Regions from separate parts of the Rhizobium sp. KNZ14-9A genome, predicted to be linked through region 2. Evidence: predicted binding sites of a transcription regulator. Region 2 holds the regulator's gene; each other region holds the start of a gene.
The links. The regulator LexA, encoded in region 2, represses DNA repair genes until DNA is damaged. The targets are predictions, from matches to a motif close to TGTTCNNNNTGTGTTCNG.

Region 1: ACR9ZQ_RS24415 (2'-5' RNA ligase family protein) is a predicted target of LexA. The motif match lies at 2,475-2,492, and genes of this name have one in related genera.
Region 3: ACR9ZQ_RS26190 (ImuA family protein) is a predicted target of LexA. The motif match lies at 3,645-3,662, and genes of this name have one in related genera.

What each region holds. Positions count from the first base shown of each region.
Region 1 covers NZ_JBPGXB010000002.1:3,546,296-3,552,794, forward strand. The annotation lists gene ACR9ZQ_RS24400 (SDR family NAD(P)-dependent oxidoreductase) at 1-118, opposite strand, end outside; gene ACR9ZQ_RS24405 (LysR family transcriptional regulator) at 409-1,305, shown strand; gene ACR9ZQ_RS24410 (AAA family ATPase) at 1,670-2,389, shown strand; gene ACR9ZQ_RS24415 (2'-5' RNA ligase family protein) at 2,565-3,173, shown strand; gene ACR9ZQ_RS24420 (M14 family metallopeptidase) at 3,244-4,305, shown strand; gene ACR9ZQ_RS24425 (TIGR03364 family FAD-dependent oxidoreductase) at 4,410-5,540, shown strand; gene phnX (phosphonoacetaldehyde hydrolase) at 5,537-6,316, shown strand; gene ACR9ZQ_RS24435 (ArsC family reductase) at 6,387-6,499, shown strand, end outside.
Region 2 covers NZ_JBPGXB010000002.1:2,021,938-2,028,436, reverse strand. The annotation lists gene ACR9ZQ_RS16535 (ComEC/Rec2 family competence protein) at 129-2,555, shown strand; gene lexA (transcriptional repressor LexA) at 2,536-3,261, opposite strand; gene ACR9ZQ_RS16525 (VOC family protein) at 3,457-4,344, shown strand; gene kdsA (3-deoxy-8-phosphooctulonate synthase) at 4,341-5,189, shown strand; gene ACR9ZQ_RS16515 (methyl-accepting chemotaxis protein) at 5,203-6,499, opposite strand, start outside.
Region 3 covers NZ_JBPGXB010000002.1:3,910,002-3,916,500, reverse strand. The annotation lists gene ACR9ZQ_RS26200 (error-prone DNA polymerase) at 1-1,224, opposite strand, end outside; gene ACR9ZQ_RS26195 (Y-family DNA polymerase) at 1,221-2,669, opposite strand; gene ACR9ZQ_RS26190 (ImuA family protein) at 2,680-3,624, opposite strand; gene ACR9ZQ_RS26185 (metallopeptidase family protein) at 3,787-4,224, shown strand; gene ACR9ZQ_RS26180 (DUF1737 domain-containing protein) at 4,227-4,433, opposite strand; gene ACR9ZQ_RS26175 (HpcH/HpaI aldolase/citrate lyase family protein) at 4,433-5,338, opposite strand; gene ACR9ZQ_RS26170 (hypothetical protein) at 5,452-5,682, shown strand; gene ACR9ZQ_RS26165 (VOC family protein) at 5,792-6,211, shown strand; gene leuD (3-isopropylmalate dehydratase small subunit) at 6,347-6,499, shown strand, end outside.

The DNA.
Region 1 (6,499 bases), 1.5 Mb from region 2:
GTCTCCGGCCTGTGATGAAAACATAGGCGCCTTCTTCAACGAACCGCTTGGCGCTCGCCAGCGCCATGCCGCTCGATCCACCCGTGATGACTGCAACCTTACCCTCAAGCTTTCCCATGACTTTTCCTTTCAGACTCCGTATTTGGTCCTTCGGGGAGAACCCCGAGACCCTCGAAATGGGTCTGCGGGCGTCGGGCGTTGAGTGCGGAAGCGCGCATATCGGTGGTGCGAAATCGATCCGGCTGGATGACTGACGCCAGCCCGCATATCGGTGTCCGCCGTTCGGAATTGCGCCGCGCTTGTCGGCATGGGCTATGACGACCGCCCGTGCTACTCACATACGAGATGCTGTTCGACGTATTGGACACGGGCTTTGGAAGGCGCACCCCAGCGGTGCTGGATTGCACCATGATCGACTGGGATGACGTTCGCTACTTTCTTGCCGTCGCGCGCGGAGGCTCGGTGCGGGCCGCCGCCGGGCGCCTTGGGGTGAACCACTCGACCGTGCTGCGGCGCGTCGCCCAACTGGAGGAACGGCTCGGGGCCCAGATGTTCGAAAAGCTGCCTTCGGGCTACCGCCTGACGGCTGCAGGGGAGGAGGTCCTAGAGCTCGCTGACCAGATGGAGGCGTCGTCGCACCAGCTGGAGACGCGCGTCTTTGGCCGCGACCAGAGCGTGCGTGGGCTTCTGCGGGTAACACTGGCACCGCCCCTCGCGACACACCTGCTCATGCCGGACTTCTCCGATTTCGCGCGTCTGTATCCGGACATCGAGATGGAAATCTTGTCGTCCGGCGAGCTGGTAAATCTGACCAACCGAGAAGCCGACGCCGCGATCCGCGTCGTCTACGACCGCAAAACTCTGCCGCTCAATCTCCATGGCCTGAAGGGACCGGATATATTCGGCGGTATTTATATGTCCCGCGATCTGCTAGCCGCGTGGCGTGCGGGCGCGCCTGATCCCATCCGGTGGATCGTCATAAGTGTTCATGGAATTCCGGATTGGGCCAGCGAGGGTGAGGTTCGCACCACGGGGGTTCCGTTCAGGACCACTGACGGCGAGGCGCAGATCGTTGCTGTACGGCAAGGGCTCGGGATTACGACCCTGCCGTGCTTCGTCGGAGATGCCGACCCGCTACTGGTGAGAGTGCCGGGTACCGACCTGCACATGTACGGAACGCTCTTCCTTCTCACACAGGGGGAGACACGCAAGACGAAGCGCGTGCGGCTCTTCACGGAGTTCGTATCCCGCAGGCTTGCCACGTACGCTTCGCTTCTCGCCGGGCTGTCCCTATCGCGCGACTGACGCGCGGCGGGTCGCCGGCGACGCTTGAAGCGGCGTCGTTCAATCCGCGAATGTTACGCCGTATCGCAACCGACGCGAGGGCCAGACTACCGACGGCGACGGACTTCACCATCGCTGACGGTCTTTTTTGCCGGGCTGGAGATGCCACTTTTGCGGAGAACTCCGAGGCGCGGCTGCCCTATCGCCCGCTCCTCACTGATTGCACCCAGAAAAAATCAACCTCAGACAGCATGGCCAAACAGCGCCACGCAAGGTTGCTGTTTGACCTTTTCATCTCATCACTGTGAAAGTCGCTGTTCCTTAAAGCCCGAGACGCGTCTCTCCCAGGGATGACTGCCGCCAACTCATCAACCCGAGGTAATCGATGCCAATCATTACATTTGCCAATACGAAAGGAGGGGCCGGCAAGACGACGGTCGCTCTTGTTCTTGCCACAGAACTGGCTCGCCGTGGCCATCGCGTTTCCGTTCTGGATGCCGATCCCCAGCAGTGGGCCAGCCGCTGGCACCGTCTGACCGGTGACGCAGCCGAATTCGCCGTCATCTCCGGTGTCAGCGAAGATACGATCGAACAGCAGATCAAGGACCTCAAGAAGCGCGGCGGTTATATCGTTATCGACTTGCCAGCCGGTCTGAGCCCGCTGATGGCGAAGGCCATCGGCTTTTCCGATCATGTAATGGTTCCGGTGCAGGGCTGCGCCATGGACGCCGTCGGCGGCGCGCAGGTGCTTGAGATCATGAAGCAGCTTGCTGCCCAGCATGATATCCGCATCCCGCATTCGGTCGTGCTGACGCGCATCAGTTCGATCATCACCACGCGTGCATTGCTGGCGGTCAAAGGTCTGCTCGCAAAGCAGCATGTCAATGTCATCGACACGGCGCTGATCGAGCGCGCCGCCTATCGCGACATGTTCGTTTCAGGCGGCAGCCTCTATACCATGGATCCTGCCCGTGTCAGCAATCTCGACAAGGCGCAAGACAATGCCCGCTTGTTGGCAGACGATGTTCTTCGTCTCGCACCGCCGAAAGCAGCCCGCGCCAAGTCTTCCAAAAAGGCGGCTGAGGTCCTTAAGAACGCCGCGTAACGCATTCCTCAGCGCTTGATTGACGCCAGCAAACGGCTGCCGCAAAGGTAGCCGTTTCTGTTTTGAATATCCTCACAAAGCTCTTTGTTCATGTTTTGTTCTTGACTGAAATGCCAATCTCGGTATGCTCCTCCTTGTCGAAACAAGGAGGCGGGCGATGTAGTCCGTAGTTCAAATGCCTCATTTTCCACTCGATCCGAATAGCGCAGGCCCCCAGAAGAAATCCAATCTTGGCGGGGAATTTCACGACAGGATTTTCTTCGCGCTTCGCCCAACCATCGAAGCTGCATCCGAGGCGCTGGACATCGCGCAAGTGTATCGCAATAGACATGCTCTGACCGGACCCTCGCGGCCGAACGCAGTGCTTCATGTCACGCTGAACGGCATCGGCGCCTACCGTCGGCTCCCGGATGATATCGTGTTCGGCGCTGAACAAGTTGCCGCGGCAGTGCGTGCCCAGCCGTTCGAAATTGTGCTCGACGAAGCCATGAGCTTCAAGCATCCCGGCCAGCCGCAAGCCTTCGTCATCTGCGGCAGGCAAGAAAACGAAGGCCTGCTGGATCTTCGCAACCAAATTCAAGAAGGTCTCTACGAGGCTGGACTACCCTATAATGTCGGCGGACATCTGACGCCGCACATGACAATGCTCTATGATCGCAAGACTGTTCTGCCTGAAAAGCTTGACCGACCCGTACGCTGGACAGTCCAGGAGTTCCTGTTGATCCACAGCATCTACGGGAAGAGCGAGCATCACGTCATCAACCGCTGGCCTCTGCTCGGCTGAGCTGCGCTTGCACCGCGGGTGGGGATTCGCATAAAACTCCCCACTCAATATGTACATGCGGAGCAAGACAGTGGACCTTTCAGAGATCATCATCCCGGGCGATACGCCCGGCATCGAATGGCGGTTGCCCGTCATGCGTTTCAAGGGAAGCGATCCGGCGGCGCCCAAGGTCTATATCCAGGCCGCATTGCATTCCAATGAACTGCCGGGAACCGCGCTTGCGCATTTTCTCTGCCTTCAACTCAGGCAAGCCGAAAACGAAGGACGGATCGCCGGCGATATCACGCTCGTGCCGCAGGCAAATCCGATCGGGGCGGCGCAATCGCATTTCGGCGAGCTGCAGGGCCGGTTCGATTTGGGATCGCGGACCAATTTCAATCGGGACTTCCCGCTGATCTCGGTTCGCGACCGGGAGGAGTTGCTTGACGGTCTTGATTATTATCCGGCTACGGATCGATTGAAGCGAGAGCTGATTCATATGGCGCTCGGAGCCGATCTGGTGCTCGATCTGCATTGCGATGATGAATCGCTGCAATATGCCTATATCGACGAAGCCTTCTGGCCGGAAGCAGCGGACCTTGCCAATGCGCTCGACATGGAAGCGGTGCTGCTTTCGGATGGCGAAAGCTCCGCCTTCGAGGAAGCCGTCGGTTTTGCCTGGAAATATGAGGTGCCGGGCGAGCGCAAGGCCAAGCTTCCGGGCAAGCTTTCGGTGACGGTGGAACTGCGCGGTCGCCGCGAAGTCTATCCCGATATGGCCGAGAAAGATGCCGAAGGCCTGCTGCAGTTCCTGATCGGGCGCGGTGTTGTCAACGGCGGGGCAGCCGGAGACAAGACCTTCTCCGGACCAGCCGTGCCGCTCGACAATGTCGAGATCGTGCGTGCGCCGCAGGGCGGTACCGTGCTCTTCCACCGCAATATCGGCGAGCGTGTCTCGGAAGGAGAGCTTCTGGCGACGATCGTCACCCGGCCCGGTTTTGCCGAGGGCGATATCGACATCCGGGCGCCGCAGGACGGGCTATTTCTTACCCGCACTTCCGACCGGCTGGTGCGCCGGCGCGGTGACCTGATGAAGATTGCCGCCGACAAGCCGAGCAAGGCAACGCGAAAGGCCGGCACGCTGGAAGACTGAACCAGCGTTCTTTTCCACACGCGGATGTAAGGCTCCGGGCAACTGTCACACAGGCTTCAAGAAAATCCGCCAAGCCGTTGCAGACATGTTGCGAAGGAGCTTTCATGCCGCATTACGACATTGCGATCGTCGGCGCGGGAATTGTCGGGCTGGCGCATGCGCTGGCGGCGGCAAAGCGCGGCAAACGGGTCGTCGTTGTTGACCGCGACGCACAGGCAAATGGCGCCTCGGTGCGCAATTTCGGCTTTGTGACGGTGACCGGCCAGCAGGCCGGCGACTGCTGGGACAAGGCACGCCGGGCACGCGATATCTGGGCCGATATTGTCGATGACGCAGGCGTCGACGTCCTGCAGCGCGGGCTGCTCCTTGCCGCAAGGCTCGACGAATCCGAAGCCGTGATCGACGCCTTCCTGCGCACAGAGATGGGCGAAGGCTGCGAAAGACTGACGATCGAGGAGGCACGGCGGCTTGTGCCGGCACTGCGACCGGAAGCGGGGCGCTTCACACTCTATAGCCCCCATGAACTGCGGGTCGAATCCCGCACGGCCGTTCCACTGCTCGCCCGCTATCTCGAAATCAAATATGGCATCGAGTTCCGCCGCTCGACAGCAGTGAGCGCCGTCGAGCCGCCGCGGATCGAGACGTCAACCGGCCTGATCGAGGCGGAGACGGTGGTTGTTTGCCCCGGCGACGATTTCAAGAGCCTGTTTGCGGATCGGATCGCTGCATATAACGTCACACGCTGCAAGCTGCAGATGATGCGTGTCGTGCCGGCGCAACGGGTCTCGCTCAGCACCGCCGTCATGTCCGATCTCGGGCTCGGGCGTTATCTCGGTTATGCCGAGTTGCCTGAAGCGACTGCCCTGAAGGCGCGGCTTGACCGGGAGTTCAAGCCGGAGCGGGAAAACGGCATCCACCTGATCGTCACCCAATCGGAAGACGGATCGCTGATCGTCGGAGACAGCCACCATTACTCCGAAACGCCCGATCCCTTCGGCCTTGAGCGCATCGACCGGCTGACCCTCGACGAGATGGACGCCGTGCTCAACCTGCCGGGCCGCTTCATCGCCGAACGCTGGGTCGGCACCTATGCCTCCTCCCCGGACCGCTGGCGGTTCACCGACAAGCCTTCCGATGCGCTGCGTATCGTCGTGGTGACGGCAGGCTGCGGTGCCTCGACCGCCTTCGGCATCGGCGAAGAAACCATCGAGGATCTTTACGGGAGCGCAGCATGACGCAATTCAAGGCAGTGGTCTTCGACTGGGCCGGCACAGTCATCGATTTCGGCTCCTTCGCACCGATGGGTGCCTTTGTAGACACCTTCGGCAAGTTCGGCGTCGAGGTGACGATCGCCGACGCACGCAAGCCGATGGGGCTCCCGAAGCGTGCGCATATCGCCGCGATGCTGGCCGAACCGCATATCGCCGCCCGATGGCAGGCGGTGCAAGGCGCGCTTCCGGACGAGGCGGCCATCGACCGCGTTTACGAACTCTTCGTGCCGCTCAACAAAGCTGTCGTGACCGATTACTGCGCGCTGGTGCCTGGCGCGATCAAGACGATCGAATACCTGCGCGAGCGGCAGATGAAGATCGGCTCGACGACAGGCTATACGCGCTCGATCATGGAGCGCGTGCTGCCGCTTGCCGCTGAACAGGGTTATGCACCCGACAATCTGATCTGTGCCGACGATCTGCCGCTTGGCCGACCGACGCCGATCGGCATGTATAAATGCTTCCTCGACCTGATGGTCTATCCGGCCTCTGCGGTCCTGAAGGTCGATGATACTGAACCCGGCATTGCCGAGGGTGCCGCGGCAGGCTGCGTTACCGTTGGCGTGACGCTCTCCGGCAACGAGGCGGGTCTGACGCCTGAAGAGGTGGATGCACTTTCGCCGGAGGCGCGAGCCGAGTTGCACAAGCGGATCGGCGAGAAGCTGATTGCTGCCGGCGCCGACTACGTCATCGAGACCGTGGCCGACCTGCCAGCACTCATCGAAGAGCTCGAGGGATAAAGGCCAGACGGCGTTTGCAGCGCTTATCCAGCGTGATATCTCCCTTGGAAAACAGGGAGATCGAACCGGCATGGCCATCACCATCTACGGTATCAAGAACTGCGACACGATGAAGAAGGCCCGTAGCTGGCTGGACGAACGCGGCGTCGCCTACGACTTTCACGATTACAAGGCCGTCGGCAT
Region 2 (6,499 bases):
TCAGAACACCATGATTTGACTGGACTTTTTGCTCCCGCGAATTTTCCTCTTATTTCAATCGATTATTGTTTGCTCGTTTTGATTTCAGGTTGCATTCTGCCGGTATCCGGGGGCGGATCCAGGCGATTATGGCAGGGTTAGAGACAAGAGAACGACAAGAGCAATCCATTGATGAAAAGATGGATTTTGCTGGCATTGCCCCGCGCGCCATTGTGACGCAATCGGCTCGGACCCAGGTTGCGATCCCATTTCGATGGCGATTGGTGACTGTTGCGAACCGATACGTCGGGTCGTCGATGCGTATGGCCACCGAAGAGGCCGGCCACGGTCGCCTCATCCTCTTCTCTCCGGTCTTCCTTGGTGCAGGTGCCGCGACTTGGTTTCTGGCGGCCTCGGACTTTCCGGCCGTGTCGCTCGGTCTCTGCCTGCTTGCTCTCCTTATTGCCGTTGCACCCTGCGGTTATGCCCGGACGAAACTGCGGGCGACGCTGCTTGCTCTACTTCTTTTTGCCGGTGGAATGCTCTCCGCGCAGATCGAAACATGGCGGGCAAAGACCCTGATCCTCAATTCAGCCGTAACGACGACGGTGACCGGCCGGATCGAACGCCGAGAAGGCGATGGCCAAGGGCGCTGGCGTTATATTCTTGACGTCACCGGCACGGATGCTCCTGAGATCAAGCGTCCGCCCGAACGCATCTCCGTGCTGGTCCGCGGGGCCACCCAGCCGTTCGAACTTGGCGACGTCATCGAGGGCAGGGCGCGTCTCACGCCTCCGGCGGGACCGGCGCTCCCCCACCTCAATGATTTTGCCTTCAGTGCCTATTTTAACGGCATTGGTGCCAACGGCTTCTTCTACGGAGCACCGAAGAGGGTTGCGGAACAGCCGGAGCGAGCGAGTTTGGTCGGTGAGGCCATTCTGGAGTCGCTTTACCGCCTGAGAAGCGGCATTGGCGATCGGATCCGCTCCACGCTACCCGGCGACACCGGCGCCTTTGCAGCCTCCCTTGTCACCGACGAGAGACGGGCGATCTCGGATGAAACGACGGAGGCGCTGCGGCAATCCGGCCTTGCGCATATCATCGCGATCTCCGGCCTCAACATGGCGCTTTCCGGTGGCATCTTCTTTGTCGGGCTGCGCGTCATTCTCAGTCTTTTTCCCGGCATTGCCCAGGCGTGGCCAACCAAGAAGATCGCGGCGGCCGGTGCGCTTGCTGCGGTGACGGCCTACTATTTGATCTCGGGTTTTGCCGTCTCCGCCGAACGTGCCTTCATCATGATGGCGATTATGCTGGTTGCCGTCTTCTTCGACCGGCCGTCGATCAGCCTCAGAAACGTGGCGCTATCCGCTCTCATGATCCTCGCGGTCTCGCCATCGGAAGTGCTCGGACCAAGCTTCCAGATGTCGTTCGCCGCAACACTTGCCCTGGTCGCAGGATACGACCTTTGGAAAGGGCGGCCGATGCGGGAGAATGCCTTTGCCAAGCTGCCGATCATGAAGCCCTTCTTCATGGTTGGTGGCTTCTTCGGTGGCGTTTTCCTGACGTCGCTGATCGGTGGTTTCTCGACGGCGCTGTTTTCGATCGAGCATTTCCACCGGCTGACTGCCTATGGCCTGCCGGCAAATCTCGCGGCCATGCCGGTCATCACCTTCATCGTCATGCCGGCCGGGATGCTGGCAATGCTGCTGATGCCGTTTGGTCTAGACGGCTGGCTATGGCCGGTGGCAGGCTTCGGGCTTGATCTGGTGATCACCATCGCAAAGGCAGTAGCGGGGTGGGGCGGCAACATAGATGTAGGCCGCTTGCCCGGCTGGTATTTCCCGACCGCCGTTTTCGGATTTCTGCTGCTGACCCTGCTCAGAACCCGGCTGCGGCACATGGGAACGGCAATTGTCGCGGTCTCGACGCTCGCTGTTGTTCTTCTTCCATCGGAGGCGATGCCCGATATCGCTATCTCCGAAGATGGCGGCCTGGTCGCTATAGTCGATGGAGAGGCGATGGCTTCGAACCGTGAAAAGCCGCCCGCCTTCATCTTCGAACAATGGCAGAGGGCCCTTGCCGTCGAAGAGCATCAGAAGCCAGTTATGCTTCAAGCTGCCAAGGCGCCCACTGCGCCTGATGGTCAAAGACTGCAACTGTCACCCGACCAACAGAATGAAGCCAGAGAGGCAATGAGACAGGCAGTCGCCATTAGCCCGCCGTCACGCTTCTCCTGCCTGAAGGGCGCCTGGTGCACCACTTTGCTCGTCAATGGAAAGAAACTGACCGTCATCGACAATGCTGCCTATCTTGGGCCAGCTTGCGATACGGCTGATATTGTTGTGACCCCTGTCCGATTGCGCGTCGACCGCTGTCGCTCCGGCGCGCTGCTCTTTACCGGCGAGACGCTGCGCAAGACAGGTTCTGTCGAACTTCGATTCACCGATAAGGGAATTGAGGTCGCAACCGCATTCGACACATTAGGACGACCCTGGATGCGCCACCGCGCCTATGATTGGCGCAGTAACACATTCGCAGACGCCAATCTGTCACCGGTCAGTGATAGCGGCGAATGAGGCCGACGAGCTTGCCCTGGACCTTGACGCGATCCGGCGGGAAAATGCGGGTCTCATAAGCGGGGTTTGCTGCCTCGAGCGCAATCGATGCGCCCTTGCGGCGGAAACGCTTGAGCGTTGCTTCCTCGTCATCGACGAGCGCGACGACGATATCACCCGGATTGGCCGTGCTGCCATTGCGGATGATGACCGTGTCGCCATCGAAGATACCGGCTTCGATCATCGAGTCGCCGCGAACTTCCAGCGCATAATGTTCACCGGAGCCAAGCATATCGGCGGGAACGGTGATGTCATGCGTATTGTTCTGGATTGCCGAGATCGGAACACCGGCGGCGATGCGGCCCATGACGGGAACGGAGACCGCATTGCCGTTATCGGCAGCGGGTGCGGGCTTCGCCGAGGCAGGAGGCGCCACAGGCTGGGGCTTGCCGAGGCTGCCCTCGATGACGCTCGGTGAAAAGCCGCGCCGAGGCTGCAGGCTCGGGCTGTAGGCTTCCGGCAGTTTGATGACTTCGAGCGCGCGCGCCCGGTTCGGAAGCCGGCGAATGAAGCCGCGTTCTTCGAGCGCCGTGATCAGCCGGTGAATACCGGATTTCGAGGCCAGATCCAGTGCGTCCTTCATCTCGTCGAAAGACGGTGGAACGCCTGACTCCTTCATCCTTTCATGAATGAAAAGAAGGAGTTCCTGTTGTTTGCGCGTGAGCATGGCGTCTCCCCAGTCTTGAAACAAATCCAGAACGGACACTATATGTTCCATATGTGTTCCGCAAGTAGCTAAATTTTCGTAAAACTTCTGTTCAATCTGTCGAGAATTTGATTTTTATCGCCCTTATGCCTGTCTGGCCTTGTTTCACGAGGCTTGCTGAAGCACATCTCCTTGTCACTGCTGGGAGAAGAACCGATGAGCCAAGACACGCTTCCGATCGATCATCTCGTTTTGCCGGTTACCGATATCGACCTAGCCCGCGAAAGGCTGGGCAAGCTGGGCTTTACCGTCGCGCCCGATGCCCGCCATCCCTTCGGCACGGAGAATGCCTGCGTTTTCTTTGCCGACAAAACCTATCTTGAGCCGCTCGGTGTCGCGAGCGTCGAGGAGAGCGAGGAGACGGCACGTGAGGGCAATGTATTCACGGCCCGCAATCAGGCTTTCCGCTTCCGCTGCGGCAGCGAGGGACTGTCCGCCATCGCCTTCGCCACCGCGGATGCAAAGCATGAACATGCTCGATTCGTGAAGGGCAGCATCTGCGCTGGTTCTGTGCTGCAGTTCGAACGCCCTGTGAGAATGCCGGATGGCACGGAGAGCATCGCCGGCTTCCGGCTTGCCTTCGCTGCCGACCTCCGGGCGCCGGATTTCTTTCTCTTCGCCGTCGAGCGCATCAATCCGCTTCCAACCGATCGCAAGGTGCTGGAGACCCACGCCAACGGCGTGACGGGCATTGCCGAGATCGCGCTCGCAGCCCCCGAGCCGACAGCCTTCGGCGAGTTCGTTGGCTCGGCGGCAAAAGCCGCTTCTGCTGGCGATACGAGTTTCGGGCTGGAGGTGCTTACCGGAAGCGCAAAGATCAGCCTGATGACCCCGGAGGGGCTGGAGGCCTATTTCGATCTGGCGACGCCGAATATCGATCGCGGCCTGCGCGGTCGGGCGATCCTCTTTGCCGTCGGCGATCTGGCCGTGACAGAAGCGCATTTGGCTGCTAACGGGATGACCTACACACGCAAGGGCAACCGTATTCTGGTGAAGCCCGCGCCCGGCCAGGGCGTGCTCTTCGCTTTCGAGGAAACATCATGAGCTCTACTACGAACTCCGTTGTGACGGTCGGCGAAGGCGCCGGCAAGGTCACCTTCTCCAATGCTGCACGTCTGTCGCTGATTGCTGGCGCTTGCGAAATGGAAAGTCGCGACCATGCGTTCATGGTTGCCGGCACGTTGAAGGAACTGTGCACCAAGCTCGGCATCGGGCTCGTCTATAAGACCTCGTTCGACAAGGCGAACCGCTCTTCCCTGTCGAGCAAACGCGGTGTCGGCCTTGAGAAGGGGCTTGAGGTTTTTGCCGATCTCAAGAAGGAACTCGGCATTCCGGTTCTGACCGACATCCACACTGAAGAACAGTGCGCCGAAGTGGGCAAGGTTGTCGACATCCTGCAGATACCGGCCTTCCTGTCTCGTCAGACGGATCTCCTGGTGGCTGCGGCAAAGACCGGCCGCGTTATCAACGTTAAGAAGGGCCAGTTCCTGGCGCCCTGGGACATGAAGAACGTGCTCGGTAAGCTCAATCAGAGCGGCAATCCGAACATCTTGCTGTGCGAGCGCGGCGCTTCCTTTGGTTACAATACGCTGGTCTCCGACATGCGTTCCCTGCCGATCATGGCAGCAACCGGCGCCCCCGTTATTTTCGACGCCACGCATTCAGTCCAGCAGCCCGGCGGGCAGGGGGAAACCTCCGGCGGAGAGCGGCAGTTCGTGGAGACGCTGGCGCGCGCTGCCGTGGCCGTCGGCGTTGCCGGGGTCTTTATCGAAACCCATCAGGATCCGGATAACGCGCCCTGCGACGGGCCGAACATGGTCTATCTCAAGGACATGCCGCGGCTTCTCGAGAAGCTTCTCGCCTTCGACGCGATCGCCAAGGCCGCCTGAACGACAGGCAGCATCAGGCTGCCGCGCGGGACGGGCGCCTTTCCTCCAGTGCGAAGCGGGAGAGCATGCGCCCGAGATGGGACGCCTCGTTGCCGAGTTCCTGGCAGGCGGCGTTTGTCTCCTCGGCCATCGCGGCATTCTGCTGTGTCACCTGATCCATACGGTTGACGGCAGCGTTGACCTCGACGAGCGCGACCGACTGTTCTGAAGACGAGCGCACGATCGCTTCGATCAGCGCCGTCACCTGCAGCACCTGGCGGTCGATATCGCCGAGTGCCTCGCCGGTGCGGTTGACAAGTGCCACGCCCGCGGAGACCTGCCGCGACGACGTCTCGACGAGAAGCTTGATCTCCTTGGCGAGATTGGCGGAGCGGCCGGCGAGCTCGCGGACTTCCTGGGCGACGACGGCAAAGCCTTTCCCTGCGTCTCCGGCGCGTGCTGCCTCGACGCCCGCGTTGAGCGCCAAAAGATTGGTCTGAAAGGCGATCTCATCGATGGCGTTGATAATATCGCCGATCCTGACCGCTGATTCCTCGATCTTCTCCATGGCGGTCACCGCTTCGCAAACAATCTCGGCGGAACGTGCCGCACTCTCCTTCGTTGCCGACATCATCGCATTGGCTTCCTGGGCTCGCTCCGATGAGGTCTTCACCGTGACTGTGATCTGATCCAGTGCCGAAGCCGCCTGTTCGAGCGAGGCGGCCTGGTTCTCGGTGCGCTGTGCCAGATCATTGGTGCTGAGCGCGATTTCGCGCGAACTGTCGCCGACCGTATTCGTGGCGGCATAAATGTCCTTCATGGCATCGGAAAGAATGATGATGCTGGTATTGAAGGTCTCGCGAAGTTTCTCATAAGTGTTGGCGAACTGCTCGTTGAGACGCACGGTCAGGTCGCCGCGCGAAAGCCGCTCCAGGCCGGCACTCAGGCTTTCGATGACGCGCTGGCGTGTGGCATTCTCCACGCTCTTCGATGCGTCGAGTTCGGCATTGCGGCGCATCTGTGCCTGCCGTTCCTCGTCCTGGTGCGCGCGGATGGCGTTCCGTTCTTCTGCCGATTCGCGAAAGACCGTGACTGCGCGCGCCATTTCTCCGATTTCGTCGGATCGTCTGACATAGGGAACTTCGCGGGAATAGTCGCCGCTCGCGAGGACCGCCATGTAGTCGCGCATCGCCGATAGCGGCACGATCGCGCGCCTGCGGAACATGTAGAGCCCGGCAACGATGAGCACGAAGGAAAGCGCGGCGGCAGATAGCGTAGCGGTGGAGAGCAGTTCCGTCTGTTCGGCAGCCTGCTTTTCGGCATCCGCCTGG
Region 3 (6,499 bases), 1.9 Mb from region 2:
TTCGTCCCGATCCATCGAAATGAACCGGTCGAAGAGAAGCGTGGTCTTTGTGGGATCGACTTCCGTGATCTCCAGGCAATAGCAGATGACTGAATTGGCCGCCGACCCTCGCCCCTGACAGAGAACTTCGAGCACATAGCGGGCGTGATGAATGATCTTGTGAACCGTCAAGAAATAGGAAGCGTAATTCTTGTCGCCGATGAGCTTCAGCTCATAATCGATCTGCTTGGCCACTTTCTCGGGAACGCCACCAGGATAACGTACTAGCGCACCCGCTCTGGTCAGCCTTTCGAGAGTTTCCTGCGGCGTTTCACCTGGATCGTTTTCAGGGGGATAATTGTGTTTCAGCTCGTTCAACGAAAAGGTCAGCTTGCCGAAAAACAGCTGCGTATTCTCGACCGCATCTCTGTAATCTCGGAAGACCCTGGATATTTCACGTGAATCCTTGAGATACCGCTCTCCATTCGGCGCCAGAAGGAATCCGGCTTTCGATATCTCCACATGCTCCCGTATGGCGATCACGATATCCGAAAGCGGCCGGCGCCCGGGGTCATGATAGAGTGGCTGATTGGTCGCAATCAGCGGCACCCGGTTGCGGACGGCAAGCATGGCAAGCGCTGCAAAAGCCTGCCGGTCGCGGCCGTCATAGGTCGGCGACAGCGCCAGAAAAAATGCCTTGCGGAAGCGTTTGCGAAACCGTTCCAGATACTCTTCAAGTGCCGACTGGCGGGCAGGATCATTCACGGCGGCCCGATCGGGGATAAGGGCGAGCATCATCTCGTCACCCCATTCCATAAGCTCCGCTTCCGTCAGGATGCAGGTTCCCTTTACAGCTTCGTCCTTCAGATTGCCGGCGCTGAGAAGGCGGCAGAGATTTGCCCAGCCCCGCCGGTTTTGCGGATAGGCAAGGATATCAGGCGTTCCATCCGAAAAAACGAGACGGGCGCCCGGCTGAACCCGGACAGGGTCGAGAATGATCTCCATTTTTCCCTTCTTCTTCGCCTCGGCTAAAATCGCATCCCTGTTCCTGTATCTCTCTCTGAGCTGTTCTGCCTGCGCATGAGCCCGCACTACACCGGCAACCGAATTCCGGTCCGCAATGCCGAGACCGCCGAGCTTCAGCCAAGCGGCCTGCACGACCATCTCTTCAGGCTTCGAAGCACCTTCCAGGAACGAGAAATTCGTCTTCGCACCGATCTCGAAAAATGCGGGTTCGGGCCTCATGCAAAGACCCCCTGCATGAACCAGCGAGGATCGGGGTTCTCACCGTAGAGACCCCGGCGATAGATCCAGAAGCGATGTCCGGCCTCATCCTCGATCCGGAAATAGTCTCGCGCTTCGGCATCATCGCCATCGATCCACCATTCCATGGCAATCCGTTCAGGGCCTTCGCTCCTCGCCACCTGATGCTGCAGGCGACGCCAACGGAAAGTCTGCGGCGCACCATCAGGCACTTCGGCAAATGCGACCTCGACCGGCTCCGGCGTTGCAAAAAGCCGCAGCGGACGCTCCTCACGAAAAGGCAGCGCATTGCCCTGTTCCGCTTTCCGCCGGGCCGGAAGGCTCTCCATTGCCGGCACCGTGATCACGGCGCGCTCCGGCACATGGCTCTCGCGAAGCTGGAAGCTTTGCAGGCAGTCCGAACCAAGCCGGGCCGCGACACGGTCGACAAAACTCGAAAGCGAGATCTCCCCCTGCCGGTCGCCCTCGAAATCGCCCTGCGCCTCGTTGAACGGGTCATGCCGCAGCACGTTCAGGCGCAAGATCTCGAAACCATAGCCGGCATCGATACCGTCATAGATCACCTGCAACCGCTCGGAAAACAGCCCGGCAATGAGCTTCGGTTCACGAAGCGGCCGGGAGGCACCGACGGAAATGCGGAAAACCCTGCCGTCGACACGAAACAGCACCAGTTCGAACACCCGCCCACCGGCGCCGCGCGCTTCCAGGGACGGCTTTAGCGACACGGCGACCTGCCCGGTAACGGCGAGGATCTGCTCTTCCGTGCCGATCGGCTCGACCAGACGGCGTTCGGATGAGAGGCTGGCGACAGGAAGCCGAGGAGAGATGGGTTCTTCCTCACGGCCGAGCGCCTGATCAAGGCGCAGAAGCAGCGTTGGCCCGAAGCGGCGGGTCAGCGGCGCCCGCGGCGCATGAATGACATCGCCGACGTATTTGAGGCCAAGTTTCCTAAGAGCATCGACGGTCTGGCCCTCCAGCCGCAAGGCCGCGACAGGCAGCGGCATCAGCATGCGCTCCATCTCTTCATCCTCCACGACGCCGCCCTGCCCGAAACGGGAGACTGCCCAGGAAAGACCCGGCGATGAGGAGATCGCACCCCGCACATCGAGCCCCATATGGAAGAGCCGGGACAGAATATCCTTGAGAAGCGCCACCTCACCGCCGAAGAGATGGGCGCAGCCGGTAATATCGAGAAACAGCCCGTCCTTGCCGTCGAGCGCGACCATCGGCGTATAGCGGTCGCACCAGTCGGCGATCCCTTCCAGTAACCGTCGATCGGCTGCTGGATCTTCCTCCAGGACATCAAGCGCCGGAAACATGGCGCGCGCTTCGGCAACGCCCTGCTCTTTCCGCAAGCCCAGCTTTTCGGCGAATTCGTCCAGCGCCGTCAGCCGCATGGCATTGTTGAGCTTGCCGGAACAGACGATCGGCGGCTTCTCAGGACGCCCTTTCGAGCGCCAGGACAGCCCCCATCGCTTGCGGGCGATGCGGTCCGTTGCCAGATGCGGAAAACTGAGCGCCAGAATGCGCTGACTGTTCGCCTGGAGGACGAGCGAAGCTTGGTTCGTCGACAGGGAAAAATTCGCGTTCATGAGGGTTCCACTCCAGAAGAAAGGAGAGCGGGGCCGGATTGCGGCTCTTCTCCAGCGTGAGACGGAAAATCGGATTGCCGATACTGACGGAAAGTTTTGATCCGTCCGGCAGCGGCCGCAGGCCCGACGGCGCCGGTTCGACATGCAGGCGGAAGGCGGCACTGCTTGCCTCCTCCTCTCCCGCTTGACGGACAAGAAAGAGTGGGCGGTGGACGGCGCGCGCCCTGAGGCTGAGTCTGCGACTTTCGGTCAGGCCGAAATGCAGGGGATTGCCGCGCACTTCGAAGACGACAGCCGAGAAGGCAGCACTTTCGATGGCCGCTTCCGCCAGCCAGAGCGCATCCTCCAGCTTGCGCGGCGCGGCATGGAAAAACCTTTCCGGCTTCAGCCCGAAATCCTTCAGCCCCGGAGCATAAGGACGACCCGCCTCCAGTGTGCCGACGGCATCACTGATCCAGAGCAGCGGCAGCAACCTGCCGGTATCCTCCTCCTGCTTCTGCAGTCGCGCCACAATGGCCATCGCCAGACCGCTTGCCGCCCCTGCATCACCGGAGCTCGCCGCGCGGAATTCGGTAATCGCATCGAGCTGAAGGCCGCCTTCCAAGGCGTCATCGAACGGTTCCACACCGAAAGGCAGGCGTGGCAGAATACACTCCTGCCGCCTCTCGTGTCCTTCCGCCAGAGCCTCCCGTTCCGCCGCGGCAAGCGCCGGCGCGGGTTTTCCCTCCAGTCGGGCAATGGTTTCGCGGAGCGCAAAAAGCCGCTCGCGCGCCAGGGCGGTCTGCGCCATGGCGTTCTCCCCACTCGTCTTGTTCCTGTTATGTTCTTATAGATTCCAGAGCTCTAATGAAGAGTCAATGATCATTTCATAAGAATTTATTCCTGCCTTTGATTCCGCACTCGAAAATCGGCGATAAAGGTTCTATATGGGCCGGCAAAGGAAGGAATACTTATGGCCCGCATAGACCAGAGCGATGATTGGCGGGACCGCCATGCGCCGACGATCAGCACCTTCGAGTCGCTGGCAATGGAGGCCTACAGTCATCTGCCGGACGAATTTCGTAAGCTGACGACCAATCTGACCATCGAAATCGAAGACTTCCCCGACGACGAAGTTTTTGAAGATATGGCGCTGGAAACGCCCTTTGACCTGCTGGGCCTTTTCGAGGGCCGCGGCATTTCGGAGCGCTTTACCGTGGAAACCGGCGAGATGCCGAACCGCATCCGCCTCTATCGCCGTCCGATCCTCGATTACTGGGCCGAAAACGACGAAACGCTGGGCGACATCATCACCCATGTGCTGATCCATGAGATCGGCCACCACTTCGGCCTCAGCGACGATGACATGGAACGCATCGAGGCAAGCGCCGAAGAGGCGGCAGAGCGTTAAGCTTACTGCTCGGACAGCTTCATGTCCGGGTGATAATCCTTGCCCTCGACCTCCTTGACGACGGCCTGGCCGCACTGCATCTGGCCGGTCGCAGCATTGAAGCCATAGGTGGGCGAGCCGGACAGCGACCAGCCCTTGTTCAGCGCCGCTGTTACCTTGTGGCAAAAGGAGGCGTCGTCGAGACCGGTCAGGAAGCGGTAGAGTTTCATCAGGCGGGCTTTCTTGCAGAAATCAGGCGAGCTTTATGGACCAGAGCTTCGGCCAGGACAAGATGCAGCCGCTCGATCATCCGCCCGTTCGCATTGATGACATTGAGCCCCTCGGTCGCCGGATCGGCGAAGGCGGCGATGATGGCCTCCGCCTCCGCAATCTCCTCCGCGTCAGGTCCGAAATGCGTGTTAGCGGCTGCAATCTGTGCCGGGTGGATCAGCATCTTGCCGGTAAAACCCATGGCGCGGCCCTGACCGCATTCGACATTGAAGCCTTCGCCATCCCGGAAATCGTTGAAGACGCTGTCAAGCGCATCGAGCCCATAGGCCTTGACCGCCAGAACGACCTGCATCAGCCAGGGCACGAGATAGGTCCGCCCCGACTGCGGCAAGACGCCCGTTTCCTTGCGCAGGTCGTTGAGGCCGACGACGAGGCAATCGAGCCGCGAGCCCGGCGTGCGGCCGGATTCGGCGATCGCTGCAGCATTCAGCACGCCACGCGGCGTCTCGATCATCGCCCAGATGCGCAACTCCTCCGGCGCATAGGCCTCGGCAAGCAGATCGCTGACAGCCATTACATCCTGTGGCTCATCCACCTTTGGAAGCAGAACGGCATCGGGCGAAAGCGCCTTGATCAGTTCCAAATCCGCCAGCCCGAATCCGGATGACAAAGAATTGATACGGATGATCCTTTCCTTGCCCTCAAGCAGCGGCCCGGCAAAAAAGGCCTTCAGATTGTCGCGCGCTTCCGCCTTCTTCTCGGGCGCGACGGAATCCTCCAGATCGAGAATAACCGCATCGCAATCAAGGGAATGGGTCTTTTCAAGCGCACGCGCATTGATGGCGGGTACGCTCAACACCGAGCGGCGCAGACGCAGGGAACGAAGAGGTGGTGTTCGGCTCATGGACCATTAGTGCCAAGCTTCGCAAAGCCCGGCAAGACAACAAAAAGCCATGCTTGGCTTGCAGAGAGGAAAAAGAAGGACCACATTCCTTTCCGTAGAAAGGTTTCAAACCAATGCAGAACATTCGCTCCATCTTCTTCATGCTTGCCGGCGCCACCGTTTTCGTGGCCATGCTGCTTCTCACCTTCTCGGTCACGCTCGCCGTTGGCGGCATCCTGACCGTGCTCATGGTCGGCCGCGCCCTTTCGATGAAGATGAAGCCCGCTCCCGTCCGCGCCCGCGCCGATGGTAAGCGCGAGATGCGCATCTGGAACGACGGCCGCGGCACGATCATCGATCTCTGATCATTTTCTCTGAAAATTCTGACCGACATTGTCGGCTCACGTTCCCATGCTACGTCCTTGAAGCAGCCAGGCATTCAGCCGGCACTTTAAAAACGAATGGAGGACGAGCATGGATGCGACGGAGAGCAACCAGACCAAGATGCCGCCGGTCAAGAACGGCCTGCTTCCCTATCTGACGGTCGACGGCGCGGTAAAGGCTGCGGAATTCTACAAGAAAGCTTTCGGCGCTGAAGAAGCCTATCTCGTGCCGGTCGACGAAAGCGGCCGGACGATGCACGTGCATCTCTATATCAATGGCAGCTCGCTCATGCTGTCGGATGCCTATCCGGAATATGGCCATGCCTTCAAAGGCCATGAGGGCTTCGCCATCCAGCTGGTGATCGACGATATCGATTTCTGGTGGAACCGCGCAGTGGCTGCCGGCGCCGAAGTCGTCATGCCGGTCGAACTGATGTTCTGGGGTGATCGCTACGGCCAGCTTCGTGATCCGTTCGGCGTGCTCTGGGGCCTGAATGCACCGTCCAAGTAAAGGGACACGCGTAATCGGCAGGCCACGCGAAACACCACGTGGCCTCCGTCAACGAAAGATTCTTCTTCATTTCGGCGGGAAACTGGAATAGATGCAAAATCAGAAAGTACGTTTTGCTGAAATGGAGCATAGGTCATGGATAAATTCGTGAAGCTCACGGGCGTTGCAGCCCCTCTGCCGGTCGTCAACATCGACACCGACATGATCATTCCGAAGGACTATCTGAAGACCATCAAGCGCACCGGCCTTGGTAAGGGCCTTTTCGCCGAAGCCCGCTACAACGAAGAC